4 regions of the Glaciecola sp. SC05 genome follow, and region 4 is predicted to be linked to each of the others. Evidence: predicted binding sites of a transcription regulator. Region 4 holds the regulator's gene; each other region holds the start of a gene.
What was found. The regulator sigma-54, encoded in region 4, starts transcription at its own class of promoters, with help from an activator protein. The targets are predictions, from matches to a motif close to GTTGGCACGNNNNTNGNNT.
Positions count from the first base shown of each region.

Region 1 (4,218 bases), on a different contig from region 4:
AGCTCCGAGAGAATGCGAGTCAAATTTGCTAACAATAATGACAGCCAAATGTACTGCGCTGATGTTAGACTAAGCAGGTAATTGCGCGTGGAGCGCATAAATAATAGGTGTTGTTGTATTTTGAAAATTTTGAGCATGTTGTTGTTGCCATTTAAGTGGATAAAACGTCACTTCTTTAAGCTCGCTTTTATCGGCGTGGTGATTGTTGTCAGCTACCTCATATATATCGACGCGCAGGTCAAACAACAGTTTTCTGGGAATAAGTGGGAAGTGCCTGCGCAAATTTATGCGCGTCCATTACGTTTAGAGCTTAAACAAGAAATATCGATAGCAGAGATTAAGGATGAGCTCAGTCTATTGGGCTATAGGCAAGTAGCGACGGCCAACGAAATAGGTGAGTTTAGTCAAGGAAAAGACACCTTAATCATTTATCGACGCGCCTTTCAATATGCCAACATAAGTGCGCCGGATAGAGTGTTGCAGGTAACTTGGCAAGATTCGCGTATAAGTGCTCTGGATTTGTTAGATACGAATGAGCGCGCTAAAAGCGTGATGTTAGAGCCTTGGTTAATTTCTCGTCTAGTAGGCGGCCTGTCTGAAGATCGCATGCTCATGCAAGACAGTGACATTCCTGAAATGCTAAAAATTGCTTTAATTCAGGTGGAAGACAATGATTTCTATGATCATCATGGAATTGCTCCACTTTCAATAGTGCGGGCCCTAATTGCCAATATTGTTGCTGGGCGCACCGTGCAAGGCGGCAGTACTTTGACTCAGCAATTGGTTAAAAATCTTTATCTAACCCGTGAGCGCAGCTATATCCGCAAGCTACGTGAGGCAGCCATGGCAATCGTTATTGATGCCAGATATACCAAAGAAGAGATTCTAAACGCCTACATTAACGAAGTATTTTTAGGTCAAAACGGCGCAGTTGCGGTGCATGGTTTTGGTTTAGCCAGCCACTTTTATTTCAATAAGCCGCTGCAGGAATTGGAGCTGACCGAAATTGCGACCTTGGTTGGTATGGTTAAAGGCCCCTCGTTTTATCATCCGATTAGACACAAAGAGCGCACTTTAGAACGGCGTAACCTAGTCTTGCGTATTCTTTTTGAAGCGCAATATCTAAATCCTAGCGAGTATCAGGAAGCAATAAATGAAAAGCTAGTGACGTCTAGCAGTCCAAGTTTAGCGTCAGGTCAGCACCCCGCATTTATGGACAAAGTGCGTGATGAGTTATATTCGGTTGTGCCCACAGCTGAAACAAGACTATCGGGAGTGAAAGTATTTACTACGCTCGATATTAACGCTCAAAGACGGGCTGAATTGGCCTTGACCAGCACCATAGCAAAACATGCTAAATCCCGTAATTTGCCTGACATGCAGGCGGCTATGGTGGTCACCGATATCGCCAGTGGTGAAATTCGGGCGATTGTGGGTGGCAAGCAAGCTGAGTTTGCAGGGTTTAATCGGGCAATAAATGCCTATCGGCCGATTGGTTCATTGATAAAACCGGTAGTGTTTTTAGCTGCGCTTGAAAATCCATTTGATTATAATTTAGCCACGCGTTTGGCAGATAAGCCAGTAGAGTTTGATGACCGAGATGGAAAGAAATGGCGGCCACAAAATGCGGATAAAACCTTTCGCGGTGACGTGTCATTATTAGACGCACTGGTTAAATCCTATAATGTTCCTAGCGTCAACCTAGCCAGTCAAATAGGTTTTAATGAAGTTGCTAGTACCCTGCAGCGCTTAGGCTACAGTAAGACAGTTGAGCCTCTGCCGTCACTGGCATTAGGCGCAATCGAACTTTCTCCTTTGGAGGTGAATCAGTTATACCAAGTGATCAGCAATGGTGGCTTAATGAAACCGCTGCACGCGCTCACTGCAGTGACCACTCATGACGATCAGCTAATTTGGAAGAGAACGCCCAGCGAGCAGCGCAGAGCCGATGAGGACGCGACATATTTACTCAACTATGCCTTGCATAAAGTTACCAAAGAAGGCACCGCTAGCGAATTAGGTAAAGCTTTTCCAAGGGTTAATATGGCAGGAAAAACAGGCACAACAGATGACTATAGGGACAGTTGGTTTAGTGGCTTTGACCGTAACTTAGTGAGCACCGTTTGGGTCGGTAACGACGACAACACGCCCGTGAATATGTCGGGCGCATCTGGCGCCTTGCCAATATTTATGGCATTTGAGGCCAAGCACTCCCCGAAAACTTTGTCTCGCGCGTTTCCATCGACCTTAACTATCGCTCATTTTGATCAGCGCACTGGGGCACTCACACAAGCGGGTTGTCCCAATTTAATCAGTGTCCCAGCAATTAAAGATGCACTTACTCCTCCACAGAGCTGCAAGCAGATGCAGCAAAATCCGGTCGAGCCGCCTAAAAAGAAACGCTCGTTATTAGACCGTATTTTTAATTGGTAACATTACCCGCAAAATGTAAATTGGGCGCAGCGTAAAAAGCATTAATAAGCCACGCTGAGCGATAAGCGAGCAGCCCAATTTGGTTCAATTGCACCATGTGAGTGCAGGCTTTCTCAATAACAGCCTCCCTTAATATCTTAACTCATTGAAAGATATAAACTATTTTAGTTGGCACTGCTCTTGTATTGATTTGCTTTAGGAAAAACCATTTAGCAATACATTCAAATCAGCAGGAGTTACCCATGAAACTAGTCACTGCAATCATTAAGCCCTTTAAGCTTGATGATGTTCGTGAAGCAATCTCAGAAATCGGTATAGATGGTCTAACCGTAACTGAGGTAAAAGGCTTTGGACGTCAAAAAGGTCATACCGAACTTTACCGCGGAGCGGAATATCAAGTTGATTTTCTCCCTAAAGTGAAACTCGAAATAGCGGTTCAAGATGAGCAAGTTGAGCGCTTAGTTGAAGCCATTGTTGGTGCAGCAAAAACCGGCAAAATTGGCGACGGCAAAGTATTTGTTTATAACCTTGAGCAAGCCGTGCGTATTCGTACCGGCGAAGCAGACGCTGACGCGCTCTAGTGCGTTAACCCTATCGGAGACTCTTTCGGAGAATTATTATGGAAATTACATTTGAACTCGGGTATGCACTAGATACCTTTTACTTTTTAATCTGCGGTGCCTTTGTTATGTGGATGGCGGCAGGTTTCTCTATGCTCGAAGCAGGTCTTGTTCGTGCTAAAAATACCACAGAAATATTAACGAAAAATATTGCTCTATATTCGATTGCTTGCATCATGTATATGATTTGCGGTTATGCGATCATGTACGGCGGCGATTTCTTTTTAAGCGGCATTACCGGTGACGGCGCCACAGGCGTGGCAGAAGACCCCGCCACCTATGCACCCTCTGCAGACTTCTTTTTCCAAGTAGTGTTTGTTGCAACCGCTATGTCCATCGTTTCTGGCGCGGTGGCTGAGCGTATGAAGTTATGGTCATTTTTACTGTTCACAGTGGTAATGACAGGCTTCATCTATCCTATGGAAGGCGCTTGGACTTGGAATGGTGAAGCTGTATTTGGTCTTTATGTGTTGGGAGATCTCGGATTTTCTGACTTTGCAGGCTCTGGTATCGTTCATATGGCCGGCGCCTCTGCAGCCTTAGCAGGTGTATTGGTCTTGGGCGCTCGTAAAGGTAAATATACCGCCGATGGTAAAATCAATGCCATTCCAGGTTCTAACTTACCACTCGCGACGCTTGGTACATTTATTTTGTGGATGGGTTGGTTTGGATTTAATGGAGGCTCAGTATTGGCGACTGCATCAGTTGAATCAGCTAACTCTGTTGCCGTAGTATTTATGAATACTAATGCCGCCGCCGCCGGTGGTTCGGTTGCAGCCTTAATTCTAGCGCGTATTCTGTTTGGAAAAGCGGATTTAACCATGGCTTTAAATGGTGCACTAGCAGGTTTAGTGGCAATTACTGCTGAACCTTCTACACCGACCGCGTTACAAGCAACCATCTTTGGTGCAATTGGCGGCGTTATCGTAGTGTTTAGTATTGTCGGCTTAGACAAACTTAAAATAGACGATCCTGTAGGTGCGATTTCGGTTCACGGTGTAGTAGGGTTATTCGGTTTGCTACTTGTGCCGCTTACCAACGAAGGCGCGAAGTTCTCTGGTCAGTTAATTGGAGCCGCAACAATCTTTATCTGGGTATTTGGCGCTAGCCTTGTGACTTGGTTAATCATTAAAGCAGTGATGGGTGTAAGAGTAACAGAAGAGGA
Region 1 covers NZ_JBGIYY010000004.1:88,312-92,529, forward strand. The annotation lists gene mrcB (penicillin-binding protein 1B) at 121-2,433, shown strand; gene glnK (P-II family nitrogen regulator) at 2,676-3,014, shown strand; gene AB9H30_RS05110 (ammonium transporter) at 3,053-4,218, shown strand, end outside.
Region 1: the regulator sigma-54 is predicted to act here: its motif matches at 2,601-2,619, upstream of glnK (P-II family nitrogen regulator).

Region 2 (4,218 bases), on a different contig from region 4:
ACGAACATAGCTTACTCCCTTGCAAAACTTGAATGTGAACTAAATTTAATAAAACCTAAGTGTTTAATTGTGTTTACTTGCCTCAAACTAATTTAAGTTGTTGTTTAATATTGATTTTGTGAGTAAGTATAAGCAAAAATGAAGTGTACAAAAGGACAAAGACCGACCCTCTCGTAAGAGATCTCTTACAAGGGGGCGGGAGAAATGCGAAGGCTATGGGTTACTTTGTTCTGGATCTCTTGGACGAAACATCACTTTACCGGTAATAGTGCCCACTCCTATATCTTCTACATGTTGGAATTTCGCGGCGTTAAAGAATGTTAAACATTTTGGCAATGTCACCAACACCCCGATCCCCTCTGCTTGTTTATCTTCCTCTAGAAGCCCAAGCATTGCGCCCATTAGGCGATGACCAAGACCCATATCTTGATGATCTGGATGAACCGCAATGAGCGACAACATATAGTAATTTTTAGCAGGGATCTTTTCTCTGACTTTCTCTTCTTTGGCGATCATTTGCTTAGTACCTGAATACCCGGTAGTTAACAGCATTTTTAAACGCCAATGCCAAAACCGCCCTGCACCAAATGAGGCATCTGGAGCAATCAAACACGAAACCGCTAATAAGCGCCCCTCTTCATATAAGCCAATTAGAGGTTGTCCGGACTCCCAAAATATATTTACTTCTTCGCGAATAGCCGAGCGCAGCCTAGCTTCGTAACCTTCTCTATCGGCTTGAAAAATATCGGTGAACAAAGGATCGTCAAAGTAGGCATTATAAATAATCGAGGCCGCTACCTTTAGGTCGTCGGCGCCTATGTATTCAGAGCTGACTTGAGAAAGGTCGGGATGATAGACCGAAGTTGTCATTTAATATCTCCGCTTTACGTTATTAATATATCTGTAAGTGTAGTAGAAGATACGCATTTTTGTAATCAGGATTTTAGGGACTGATGATTTTTATTTTATGATTTTGCAGCACTTTATGCCTTATAACGACAAACACGCGCAATTAACCTGAGAGTTGCCTGCTTTGCTCACAGCGATAAGCGTCCAACAAAGCAAGCACAATATATAGCTTTGGTCTTATTTAGGCACTAGATCATCTCTAATGCAGTTTCGCCCCAGCCCACTAAAATGTTGTTTTTAAATATTAAAGGGGTGCATTCATCTTTAGTCGTCACGCCGTCACTGTCAATATGCTGCGTGCGATACCACAATAGCTGATATTGATTATCGTCTTTCTGCAAGGCCTCATTAAAAGCAGGTTCGCCCATCCGCAAGGCAACCGCATCTTTTGGCTCCCCTAATGCAAGCCTATCTATATGCTTTCTGTTTTCTCTTTGCTCTTTTTGCCAACTAGAGTGTGAGCCATAATCCCCATCAAAGTTGTCGTCATCTATTGAGATAACACAAGCACTTAGCGATAAACTCGCCAGTACACAAATTAGCACTAATGGCTTTTTCATATTTTTTCCTTAGAGTGTCTTTAATTATTGTGAATATAGTGTTTTACTCATCGTGCGTTACATACTTCATGCCAGCTTTAAAACTCTATATACTTCATAGACTTATATATTTATTCGCCGAATTGAAATAATATCGCGTGTTTTTTTGACCACATTTTGTGAGTTTTCACCAGAATCTGTATACATTGCCCGTAAAAGCAATAGAGAGAATATTACCTATGTCTGATCGTCATTTAGCGGCTGTGCTTGAGGTTTGTAAACGCTTAAAAAGCGGTGGTAGTGTGCCGAGTGTCGCGCTAATACGAGCAAAATTACATCAACCGACGCCCCTTCCTGAAATCATAAGAGGATTAAAATATTGGCAGGCAAATCCTCTAGAAGCAGAGAAATTCGAGGCTCCAAAAACACCTGACAAAACATCTATTGAAAGCCTTAGCAAGTCTGAGGTAGAGGCTTTACATCAGCGTATAAGCCAATTGGAAAATGCGCTTACCAATTTACAGCTTGAGGTACAGGCCTTAAAGCAGCAATAAATTCGACAAGGTTCTCACTGAGAGTTTCGGTGGCAGGCTTTCCTACCGGCTCTAAAATAACGTTTTGAGTCGCAATATCTAATGAAATTACCAAATCATCTTGATCGGTTAGCGCAAAAAACAAGGTATCGGGAAGTTTAAGACGACGCTTCATCAATACATGTGCAATCAAGTTCTTTTGTAAACGATCGTAGTCCTCACTATTCCATACTTGGAGCAGGGTAACGGGACCTCGCGGGTGTGATGCGTGTAAATCTAAGCTATAGTAACGGCAAAACAGTGCTTCAAATTCATTTGGAATATGAATTTCAAGCGCAGAGGCAAGATCAGCTAAGCTTGCTGGCTCTTTGTTTAGGCTTGGTCGCCATGCGCAATCGCCACCGTCTGTTAACTGCTCCAACGAACCCTGTAGACAAGGGGATGGCCAGGCGCTGTCATATTCAGTTACTAAACCTCTATTTTCTTCGGTAGAAAGGTCTATATACTGTTGTACGAATCGGTCGAAGGTGTGCTCAAAACTTTGTGCCATTGTATTGTTAGCTGCCGATAAATAAGGTTACCGGATAATAACAGGCTATAGAGCTTAAGTTAACTCATTGAAGTTGCGGTTGTCTGCCCATAACTATAATGACTTACTAACAGAATTTTTGCGTACTGATACTGCGCGACCCAATTCCAACGGGTACTCAAGTAATAAACAAACAGAGAAAACAACATTGGACAATCTAGTTCTTGGTAAAACCGTCGGGTATGCGGATAAATATGACCCAAGCTTACTGCAGGGCGTGCCTCGTAGCTTAAGTCGCAATGAAATACACTTGCCCAATCCACTGCCGTTCGAAGGTGTGGATATTTGGAATGGCTATGAATTGTCTTGGTTAAATAGTAAAGGCAAACCAATAATTGCGATTCTACGCTGTTTTGTGCCCATCAGTTCTGCTAATTTAATTGAATCGAAATCTTTTAAACTGTATTTGAATAGCTTCAATCAAAGTACTTTTGCTTCGGTCGAAGAGGTACAAGGCCTCATTCAAAATGATTTATCTGGGTGCGCGGGCCAATCTGTTACGGTAGAAATCATCGAATATTCAGCATTTAGTTCGCTTCAATTAGGCGATTTACCCGGCATTTTACTCGATAATTTAGACATAAGTATGGAAGATTTCGATATCTCTCCACAATTACTGAAAACGACCGATAAGTATGTAGAGGAAACATTAACGAGCCATTTGTTAAAATCAAATTGCTTGATAACGCATCAGCCCGACTGGGGAAGCGTGTTAATTAAATATGCAGGCAAGGCAATAGATCACGAGGCTTTGCTGAAATATCTAATTTCATTTAGACTGCATAATGAATTTCATGAGCAGTGCGTAGAGCGAATTTTTTTCGACATATTGTCACATTGTAAACCGTCAAAATTAACGGTCTATGCTCGTTATACCCGCAGAGGGGGGTTAGATATTAACCCGTTCCGTTCGAATTTTGAGTCGCCTTACACAGATATCAGGCTGGCTAGACAGTAGCGATGAACGCAAAGAGAGACAAGGAATGAGCGACAACTCAGCCAATCAACAGTTAACCACTGCTCGCCAGCATTTGGACAAACTGTCGAACTTTATTACGAACCTCGTGGACTTTTTGCACGGTGCAAACCCTAATATTGATGCTGAATTAAATCAAATCAAGAAACTGCTGTCTGGCACACCAGACTACTTCTCGGCTGCCGAGCTCTCTGTAAAATTAAAATCGCAACTGATTAAAGAAAGCCAATACCTTCGCCAGCAAAATTTAGATACCTTAGCGGAAATCAAAGTCTCTCTGCAAAAGATCAATGATTTAGACGCGGTTAACCCTAGCACTAAACGCGAAATATCAACCTTCCTAGAAAGTCTTGGAGCAAGCGGCGACAATATTGCTTCTCCAGTCAAACAAATTGAACAAGCCCTTAGACTCTTTCGAAAGGCATTGTCAAATAGTGCGCTAGAACGTTCGCAAAATGCCCTCGCCACGCAGCAAGACATGCATGCTCGAATCACTCAAGAGCTAAAAGAATTGTTGAGCCCTTACTCTGCCAAACAAGCGGAAGATGACGTTTTGCTTGAGTTGAAGGAAAAGCTAGAGGTCGGACTTGATCACGATGAATTATTAGAGTGCTGCCTCGCAATGATTCGCTTCGTGATGAAAGATGTTGTTAAAGAAGCAAGTTCAGCAAA
Region 2 covers NZ_JBGIYY010000001.1:94,456-98,673, reverse strand. The annotation lists gene AB9H30_RS00415 (GNAT family N-acetyltransferase) at 214-870, opposite strand; gene AB9H30_RS00410 (DUF3192 domain-containing protein) at 1,098-1,469, opposite strand; gene AB9H30_RS00405 (hypothetical protein) at 1,688-2,002, shown strand; gene syd (SecY-interacting protein) at 1,959-2,531, opposite strand; gene queF (NADPH-dependent 7-cyano-7-deazaguanine reductase QueF) at 2,719-3,528, shown strand; gene AB9H30_RS00390 (diguanylate cyclase) at 3,554-4,218, shown strand, end outside.
Region 2: the regulator sigma-54 is predicted to act here: its motif matches at 1,527-1,545, upstream of AB9H30_RS00410 (DUF3192 domain-containing protein).

Region 3 (4,218 bases), on a different contig from region 4:
TATTGGGCACGGCTGGTGAGTTCTTTGACAAAACACAAATCACAGCGACTGAAGTCGCAACCGGATGTGGCGTCGGTACTTTCTCTAAGGTCGATTTAGTCTTGCCACTTCCAGAAAATCAAAGCTTTGAAGCATACGAAGGCATGGCCATCAGTAATGCGCAAGCGCTTACTGTTGTCAATACCTTTACCTATGCACGATTTGGTGAAATAGAGGTTGCCAATGGCAGAACCTTTACACCAACGCATCTGCATGAGCCAGGCTCACAAGCTGCAATTGATTTGGCGGCTACAAACGCGCGAAATAAAATCATTTTGGACGATGCACTCAATGGCGCACCGGCAGAACTTAACCTTAACGGTGAACTATCTGCTAGCAACACTCTGCGCACTGGTAGCATCATAACCGGCATCAGCGGTGTAATGGACTATGGTTTTAACGCCTATCGCATTCAACCAAGTAGCGCACCTAGTGTGCAGTCTGCACCTAGACCCGATGCACCGGTTGTTGAGGGCGATTTAAGTGTCGCTAGCTTCAATGTGCTCAACCTGTTTAATGGTAACGGTCAAGGAGGCGGTTTCCCGACTGCTAGAGGCGCTGATGATATTGCTGAATACGAGCTACAGTTAGCCAAAATTGCCAATGCTATTGTGGCTCTTGACGCAAGCGTTGTAGGCTTAATGGAAATCGAAAATGACGGCTTTGATGCGGACAGTTCAATAGCCCAATTAGTCGACGCCCTAAATCAACGTGTCGGCGAAGGTGTGTATTCATTCATTGACGCTGGTGGCACAGTTGGTACTGATGCGATTACGGTGGGCATTGTTTATCAAGGCGCTGAAGTGACCCCATCAGGTGACTTGCAGATACTAGATGGAAGTAATTCTATCGCTGATGAAGACGGTCCGTTGTTTAACACCAATCGTAACCGCCCTTCGTTTGCACAAGTATTTACTCAGGCTGGCACGAACAATAGCTTTGTAGTCAACGTCAATCATCTTAAATCAAAAGGCAGCGGCTGTGGTGTTGGTGATGATAGCCCTGACCAAGGCAACTGCAACGGTACGCGTCAAAGAGCAGCCAATGCACTGCATATTTGGTTAGCTTCGACCTTTGCTGATCTGCCTGTATTTGTCGTTGGTGATTTAAATAGTTACGCTAAAGAAGATCCTATTGTTGAACTTCAAAATGCAGGGTATGCAGACTTAGCCCGAGTATTTGACGGTGACATGGCGTATAGCTATAGCTTCAGAGGTGAATTCGGTTCTCTGGATTATGCAATGGCTAATACCATCGCTTTCCCACTTGTCAAAGACGTAGTTGAATGGCACATCAATGCAGACGAACCTGTCGCGCTTGATTATAATGACTCAATAACGAACACCATCAGCAAGCCTGAAAGTTTCCGTGATGATTCATTTTATCGTTCGTCAGACCATGATCCGGTATTAGTAGGATTTAGTTTTGAGGCTCCTGTGCGTTTAGGTGACTTGAACAATGACGGTGAGTTAGATGCGGAAGACTTCAGAATACTTATCCAACTTCAAGGAAGCGTCAGTGGTGATGCAGACTTTAATGCGGCCGGAGACATTGACGAAGACGGTGTAATCACCCGTATTGATTTGAAACTTTGGTACATACTTTGGCTTGAAGAAAACCCAGGTCAACGCATACGACTATAGCTTTTGAGTAGGCACTCGGTATAAGTGCCCTTCTGTAAAAATAAAAAAAGGGTTATCTATTTAGATAACCCTTTTTTATGCACTTGACCCGTCAATTTTCTTTACACCGAATATATCTAACAGCAAATGATGATAGCTTACACATTGTTTTATATGGTGTATTACGCTCTGGCACGGATATTGTAAGATATTGTATTAGTAACGATGAAACCGTTTTTCAGTTGTAAATTTATTTTGGAGTTAAATTTTGAAAACACTACTATCAACACTATTACTTATATGCGCAATGGCGAGTTCTGTTGCAAACGCAAACCTTGTTTCAAACGGAAGCTTTGAAAACAACAATGTCAATGCAGGTACATGGAGCTGGTTTAGCTCTTCATCTGTAGACGGCTGGTCTGGTTCAAACATTGAGCTATGGAATGACTTTGGCGGAATGATCGCGCAAGATGGCACTAAATTGGCTGAACTGAATGCACATGGTGGCAGTGGCGGTGGTGCGTTTTCTATCTTCCAAGAAATCACTACAACTGCTGGTGAACTTTACGACTTCAGCTTTTATTATGCTGCTCGTCAAAACACCAATGAATCGTTTTTAGTCGAAGTATTTTCTTCTAGCGGTTCACTTATCAGCCAATTGGTTGATGATCACATTGTGAAACAATGGTCGTCATTTACTTCATCTTTTGTAGCAGCAGATTCGGCAACCACAGTTAGATTTACCACAGTTACCCCTTTAAGCGGCACTTTGGGTAACTTTATAGACAACGTGATAGTGACAGAATCTACTACCTCAGTAGTTCAAGCATCAGCACCTTCAGCAGCTTTATTAACGTTGTTTGGTTTAGCGATGCTTTTAGTTCGCAGATCCAAGTAGGCTTGATTACACTAAGCTAATACAGCAAACCATATGGAAACCACCGCTATTGTCGGTGGTTTTTTTGTCGGGTAATTACTCGCTAGATTTTTCCATAAGCAAACTAATAACCCGCATGCTCGAACCTAAAGACACAACACTCAAAAACATGATTAGCCAGGCAGTATTCGTCTTGTCAAAAGGTAAAATCGACGTTGCGACAACAACACCAACTAAAATGAAAGTTGAAAGCAGCATTAGCGCAAAATAATTGCTGAGGTCTAGCTTACCTTTGATTACTAAATACATATTCTCCCTTTCCAGACTATTTCATCAGATTACTAGCAATATCGGCGAGTTCAGGCTTTATCTTTAATCGAATGTCACTCACAAAATCTATGCCATTGTTAACTAAAAGAGCACATAACTATATTGACCATATGTATTGCGCTTTTAAAAAATAGCGTTTAATCTGCCCCACTTCTAAATGCATCGTCAACTTGACCTTGTGCATACCCTCAGGACAATCCATGGTGTCATCTAAGCACCCTAACTCAACTAAATTTGGCACTTTGCTTGGTGTCGCACAAGGCGGCGTCTGCTCCTATTCTAGCGACTACGACAGCGCCGATGAAAAAGATTATCCAAATCGTACTTCTTATCGCAGCTACTTCGACGGCATCTACATGGGCTACAAATGGCAGTGCGTAGAGTTTGCGCGGCGCTGGCTATATGTCAATCGAGGCTATATCTTTAACGATGTGTCCATGGCCTACGAAATATTTAATTTGCGGTCAGTACGAGAAATCAAAAGCAACCGACTGTTACCCCTAAACGCTTTTCGAAATGGTTCAACGCAACACCCAGAGCCCGGCGCCATGTTAATTTGGGATGAAGGCGGTGAGTTTGAGCACACCGGGCACGTAGCGATTATTAGCGAAATTCTGCCCAATGCCATTCGTATTGTGGAGCAAAATATGGATTTTGTGCCTTGGCAAAACGGGCGTAATTATTCACGCGAAATATCTGCGCGCATTGGTGCTCAGGGCGACTACTGGCTGCAATGCTCATCAAAAAGCGGACGTATTTTAGGCTGGATGCTACAAACTGAAGATGACACCGAAGCTGAACACACCCCAGAAGCTACTCCGCATTTATTTAATGTGCAGCTGGCTCATGCTAAGGCTCATGAACGAGATACCAAACCTTGGTTAAATATTGCCAATCATGATGAAGCGGCATATGTTGATATGATGAAGGGACACGTTCTAAGCTCTGTGGTCGAGGACTTTCATGATTATTATGAAATATCCGAAACGGCACTTGAGCAACTAGAAACTGCCACTGACGAACTACACGGCATGTTTATGCACGCAACCGACTATGTGTTACAGCACCCAGAACTGCTCAGCACCTTTGGCTTTCCTGATGTCATATTGCCACGCATTAAACAGTCTTGGGACAATCGCCTTAACCAGCTTATAACCAGTCGCTTTGATTTTGCAATGACCGAAAAAGGTCTTAAAGTATATGAGTATAACTGTGACTCTGCTTCTTGCTATATGGAAGTCGGTAAAATTCAAGGAAAATGGGCTGAGCATTTAGATCTTAAGCGTGGTAAAGATGCCGGAGAAAGTCTATTTGAAAGCTTAGTTGATGCTTGGAAAGCCAGTGATGCGA
Region 3 covers NZ_JBGIYY010000006.1:143,980-148,197, forward strand. The annotation lists gene AB9H30_RS07445 (ExeM/NucH family extracellular endonuclease) at 1-1,682, shown strand, start outside; gene AB9H30_RS07450 (DUF642 domain-containing protein) at 1,930-2,559, shown strand; gene AB9H30_RS07455 (hypothetical protein) at 2,635-2,847, opposite strand; gene gss (bifunctional glutathionylspermidine amidase/synthase) at 3,069-4,218, shown strand, end outside.
Region 3: the regulator sigma-54 is predicted to act here: its motif matches at 1,850-1,868, upstream of AB9H30_RS07450 (DUF642 domain-containing protein).

Region 4 (4,218 bases):
AACGTGGTTATTCGACAAGGCAGCCTCGAATTAATGGCAGACAAAGTAGAAGTAAATGCGGTAAATGGTGCAGGTAAAGAAATTATCAGTGCCAGCGGTCAACCGGCGAGCTACAAACAGCGTAAAGACGATGGCAGCATGGTTGAGGCGCAGGCTAACGAAATTATTTATACGGTAGAGTCACGTACTATTTCACTCAATGGCAATGCACTTATTATGCAAAATGAAGTCAGGGTGACTGGCGATTTAATCGTGTTTGATATGACTAGAGAACAAATACTGGCATCTACTAACGATAATAGTAGCGAATCTGTTAGAACCGTGATTAGTCCTGGCGCTTTCTCTTCCGAGCAGGAGCTTAAGCCTACAGACAATCAGGATCAACCATGACGAGCACCCTTAGCGCAAAGCATTTAGCCAAATCCTATAAGTCTAGACAGGTCGTTCGCGATGTCAGTATTGAGGTGTCTACCGGTCAGATCGTAGGATTGCTTGGTCCCAATGGTGCCGGAAAAACCACTACTTTTTATATGATTGTGGGATTAGTGCCTTTGGACAAAGGCGAAATTCAAATCGACCAATTAGATATTACTTATCAGCCGATGCATGAGAGAGCAAGACACGGTATCGGATACCTACCGCAGGAAGCGTCTATCTTTCGTAAGCTCACCGTCCATGAGAATTTAATCGCCATATTGCAAACCAGAAAAGAGCTGAGCCGAGCACAGCAAGAGCAGAAGGCGGATGAGTTACTTGATGATTTTAGCATCAACCACATTCGAAATAATTTAGGCATGAGTTTATCGGGTGGAGAGCGCCGCAGAGTAGAGATTGCTAGAGCATTAGCGGCAAACCCCAAATTTATTTTACTCGATGAACCCTTTGCAGGTGTTGACCCAATTTCTGTTAGTGATATAAAGAAGATCATATATCAGCTTAAAGAACGCGGTATCGGTGTACTCATTACCGATCATAATGTAAAAGAAACACTAGATGTATGTGAATTAGCGTACATTGTAAGCCACGGTGAGTTAATTGCATCGGGTACCGCTGATGAAATATTAGCCAACCAGACTGTTCGCGATGTATATTTAGGTGAACAGTTTGCACTATAGAGTCGCATTATTCGTATACAAGACGAATTCGTAGCTAAAGGAAGTTAATGAAACCCTCGTTACAACTGAAGTTTAGTCAACAGCTGACCATGACACCGCAGTTACAGCAGGCTATTAAACTGTTGCAACTTTCTACGCTTGATCTACAACAAGAAATCCAAGAGGCGCTTGAGTCAAATCCGCTTTTAGAGCTTACTGATCATGAGTATCCTGAGAATGACAGCACCGACAAATCTGATCAAAACAACGCCAAAACCAACGATAACTCTGCGACTTCTAATAATTCTGATCGAGAAACTGGTTTATCTGGCACCGACAACATGGATACCCATGACGCTCTAGAAAAAGGCGATATTCCTGATGATCTTCCACTTGATAGCTCTTGGGAAGAATATTTGGGCTCCAGTTCAGCGCCCATTAAAATGATCGGAACCAATCCTGACGAAGACTATGTTTTTCAAGGTGAAACTAGTGACTCCATCCAAGACCATTTAATGTGGCAAATGGAATTAACGCATTTTTCTGAAACCGACCGGTCGATTGCCATTGCGATCATCGACTCCATTGACGAGTCGGGTTATTTGACGACCACCAGCGAAGATATTCTCGAAAGCCTAGATGACGAAGACGTTGATTTAGATGAAGTCGAGTGCGTACTCAAACGTGTGCAGATGTTCGACCCTGTTGGCTCTGGCGCCAGATCGGTGCAAGAATGCTTGCTGGTGCAGCTGCGCCAATTCGACGCAAACACGCCATGGTTAGAAGAAGCCAAAGAATTAATTCAAGAGCATGCCGATTTACTGGGTAGCAAGGACTATCGAACCTTGATGCGCAAGACCAAACTCAAGGAGGACCAGTTACGCGAGGTCATGCGCCTGTTAAAGACACTTAACCCGCGTCCAGGCAGCGCGGTATCAACCAAAGAAGCCGAATACATTATTCCAGATGTAAACGTCTACAAAAAGAATGGCCTTTGGACAGTTGAGCTCAATAACGATGCGCTGCCGGCGCTATCGGTTAATGAGACTTATGCTAGTTTAGGAAAAACTTCAAAAAATCCGAACGATTCTCAATATATCAAGTCACATTTACAAGAAGCGAAATGGTTTATAAAGAGCTTGGAGAGTCGCAACGAGACATTATTAAAAGTCTCTCACTGCATTGTTTCAAAACAGCGTGAATTTTTTGAAAAAGGGCCAGAGAAAATGACCCCCATGGTACTAAATGACGTGGCAGAGATGGTCGATATGCATGAGTCGACAATTTCTAGGGTCACCACGCAGAAATATATGCACACACCGCGCGGTATTTTTGAACTTAAGTACTTTTTCTCCAGCCATGTTGCGACCGAATCAGGTGAGAATTGTTCGTCTACGGCGATTCGAGCATTGATTAAAAAATTGGTGGCTGTTGAACCTGCACATAAACCATTGAGTGATAGCAAAATTGCGCAAGTGCTCGCCGAACAAGGTATTCAGGTTGCTCGTCGAACAATTGCAAAATATCGGGAATCGTTACATATTCCCCCCTCAAACCAACGAAAAAGTCTTATTTAGACGCAACAAGAGGACTTAGTATTATGCAAATTAACCTTACCGGCCATCATGTAGATATCACTGACTCATTGCGTAGTTACGTGGATACTAAATTCGAAAAATTAGAACGTCATTTTGACCACATCAATAATGTCCACGTGGTCTTAAACGTAGAAAAACTCAGCCAGAAAGCAGAAGCTAAACTTCATTTAAAAGGCGGCGAAGTATTCGCGAACTCTGAACATACCGACATGTATGCGGCAATAGATTCTCTTATCGACAAACTCGATCGGCAGGTAATTAAACACAAAGAAAAACTCAGAAGGCACTAGACGAAACTTACCTTATGATAATTTCTGATATTATTTCTCTCGACCGAACGCAATGTTCGGTCGATTGCCAAAGTAAAAAGCGTATTTTCGAAATGATCAGCGATATTGCGATAAAACAAAACCCACAGTTGGATCAAGACGAAGTATTAAGTGGCTTAATTAATCGCGAAAAAATGGGTAGCACTGGCATTGGCAATGGGATTGCTATTCCTCATGGCCGTATTAAAGGCATCAGCCAAATCATGGCGATCATCGTGACCACCGAGGAGCCCATAGAGTTTGATGCCATCGACAATAAACCAGTGGATATTTTCTTTGCCATATTAGTGCCTGCTGAAGAGGCCGAAACACACTTGAAAGCACTCGCTGGCATCGCCAGAAAGTTGAGTAATAAAGACATTGTAAAAGCCATACGCAATGCCCAAACTAAGAAAGAAATTATTTCAGCATTAGCTTAGCTGAATCTAAACTCGTAACTAGGAGCAAGCAGTGAAGCTTTTAATCATCAGCGGTCGTTCTGGCTCTGGAAAATCTATCGCTCTTCGCTCACTAGAAGACTTAGGTTATTACTGCGTCGACAATATCCCAGTCAATCTGTTACCCACTCTTACACACGCACTTGCCGACGAAAATGAGTTGGTCGCCGTCAGTATCGATGTGCGTAACATGCCAAAAGCTGAGCAAGAAATTTCAGAAATACTAGAATATCTGCCTGAGTTTTGGGATATCACGATTATCTTTTTAGACGCGAGCGACGATGTACTGATCAAACGCTACAGCGAAACAAGACGTTTACATCCACTATTTAAGCTATCGAACTCACTTACCGATGCGATTAACGCTGAGCGGGAAATACTGGTTCCAGTGGCCGAAAAAGCCGACCTAAATATCAATACAGACCAGCTATCAGTGCATGATCTCGCCGAGTTAATACGCGAAAGAGTATTAGGCAAAAAAAGCACCGATTTAGTCATTCTGTTTGAATCTTTTGGTTTTAAATATGGTATACCAAAAGACGCTGATTATGTATTTGACGTGCGCTTTTTGCCAAACCCACATTGGGACCCTGATTTAAGGCCTCTAAATGGTTTAGACGGCCCCGTGGAAGTGTTTTTAGCAGGTCAACCTTTGGTTATGAAGTTCATCTGGCAGGTACAAAACCTCATCACGACTTGGTTACCTCACTTAGAGCGCAATAACAGAAGTTATGTGACTATTGCGATTGGCTGCACTGGC
Region 4 covers NZ_JBGIYY010000012.1:43,697-47,914, reverse strand. The annotation lists gene lptA (lipopolysaccharide transport periplasmic protein LptA) at 1-390, shown strand, start outside; gene lptB (LPS export ABC transporter ATP-binding protein) at 387-1,115, shown strand; gene AB9H30_RS12005 (RNA polymerase factor sigma-54) at 1,163-2,671, shown strand; gene hpf (ribosome hibernation promoting factor) at 2,695-2,982, shown strand; gene ptsN (PTS IIA-like nitrogen regulatory protein PtsN) at 2,997-3,440, shown strand; gene rapZ (RNase adapter RapZ) at 3,472-4,218, shown strand, end outside.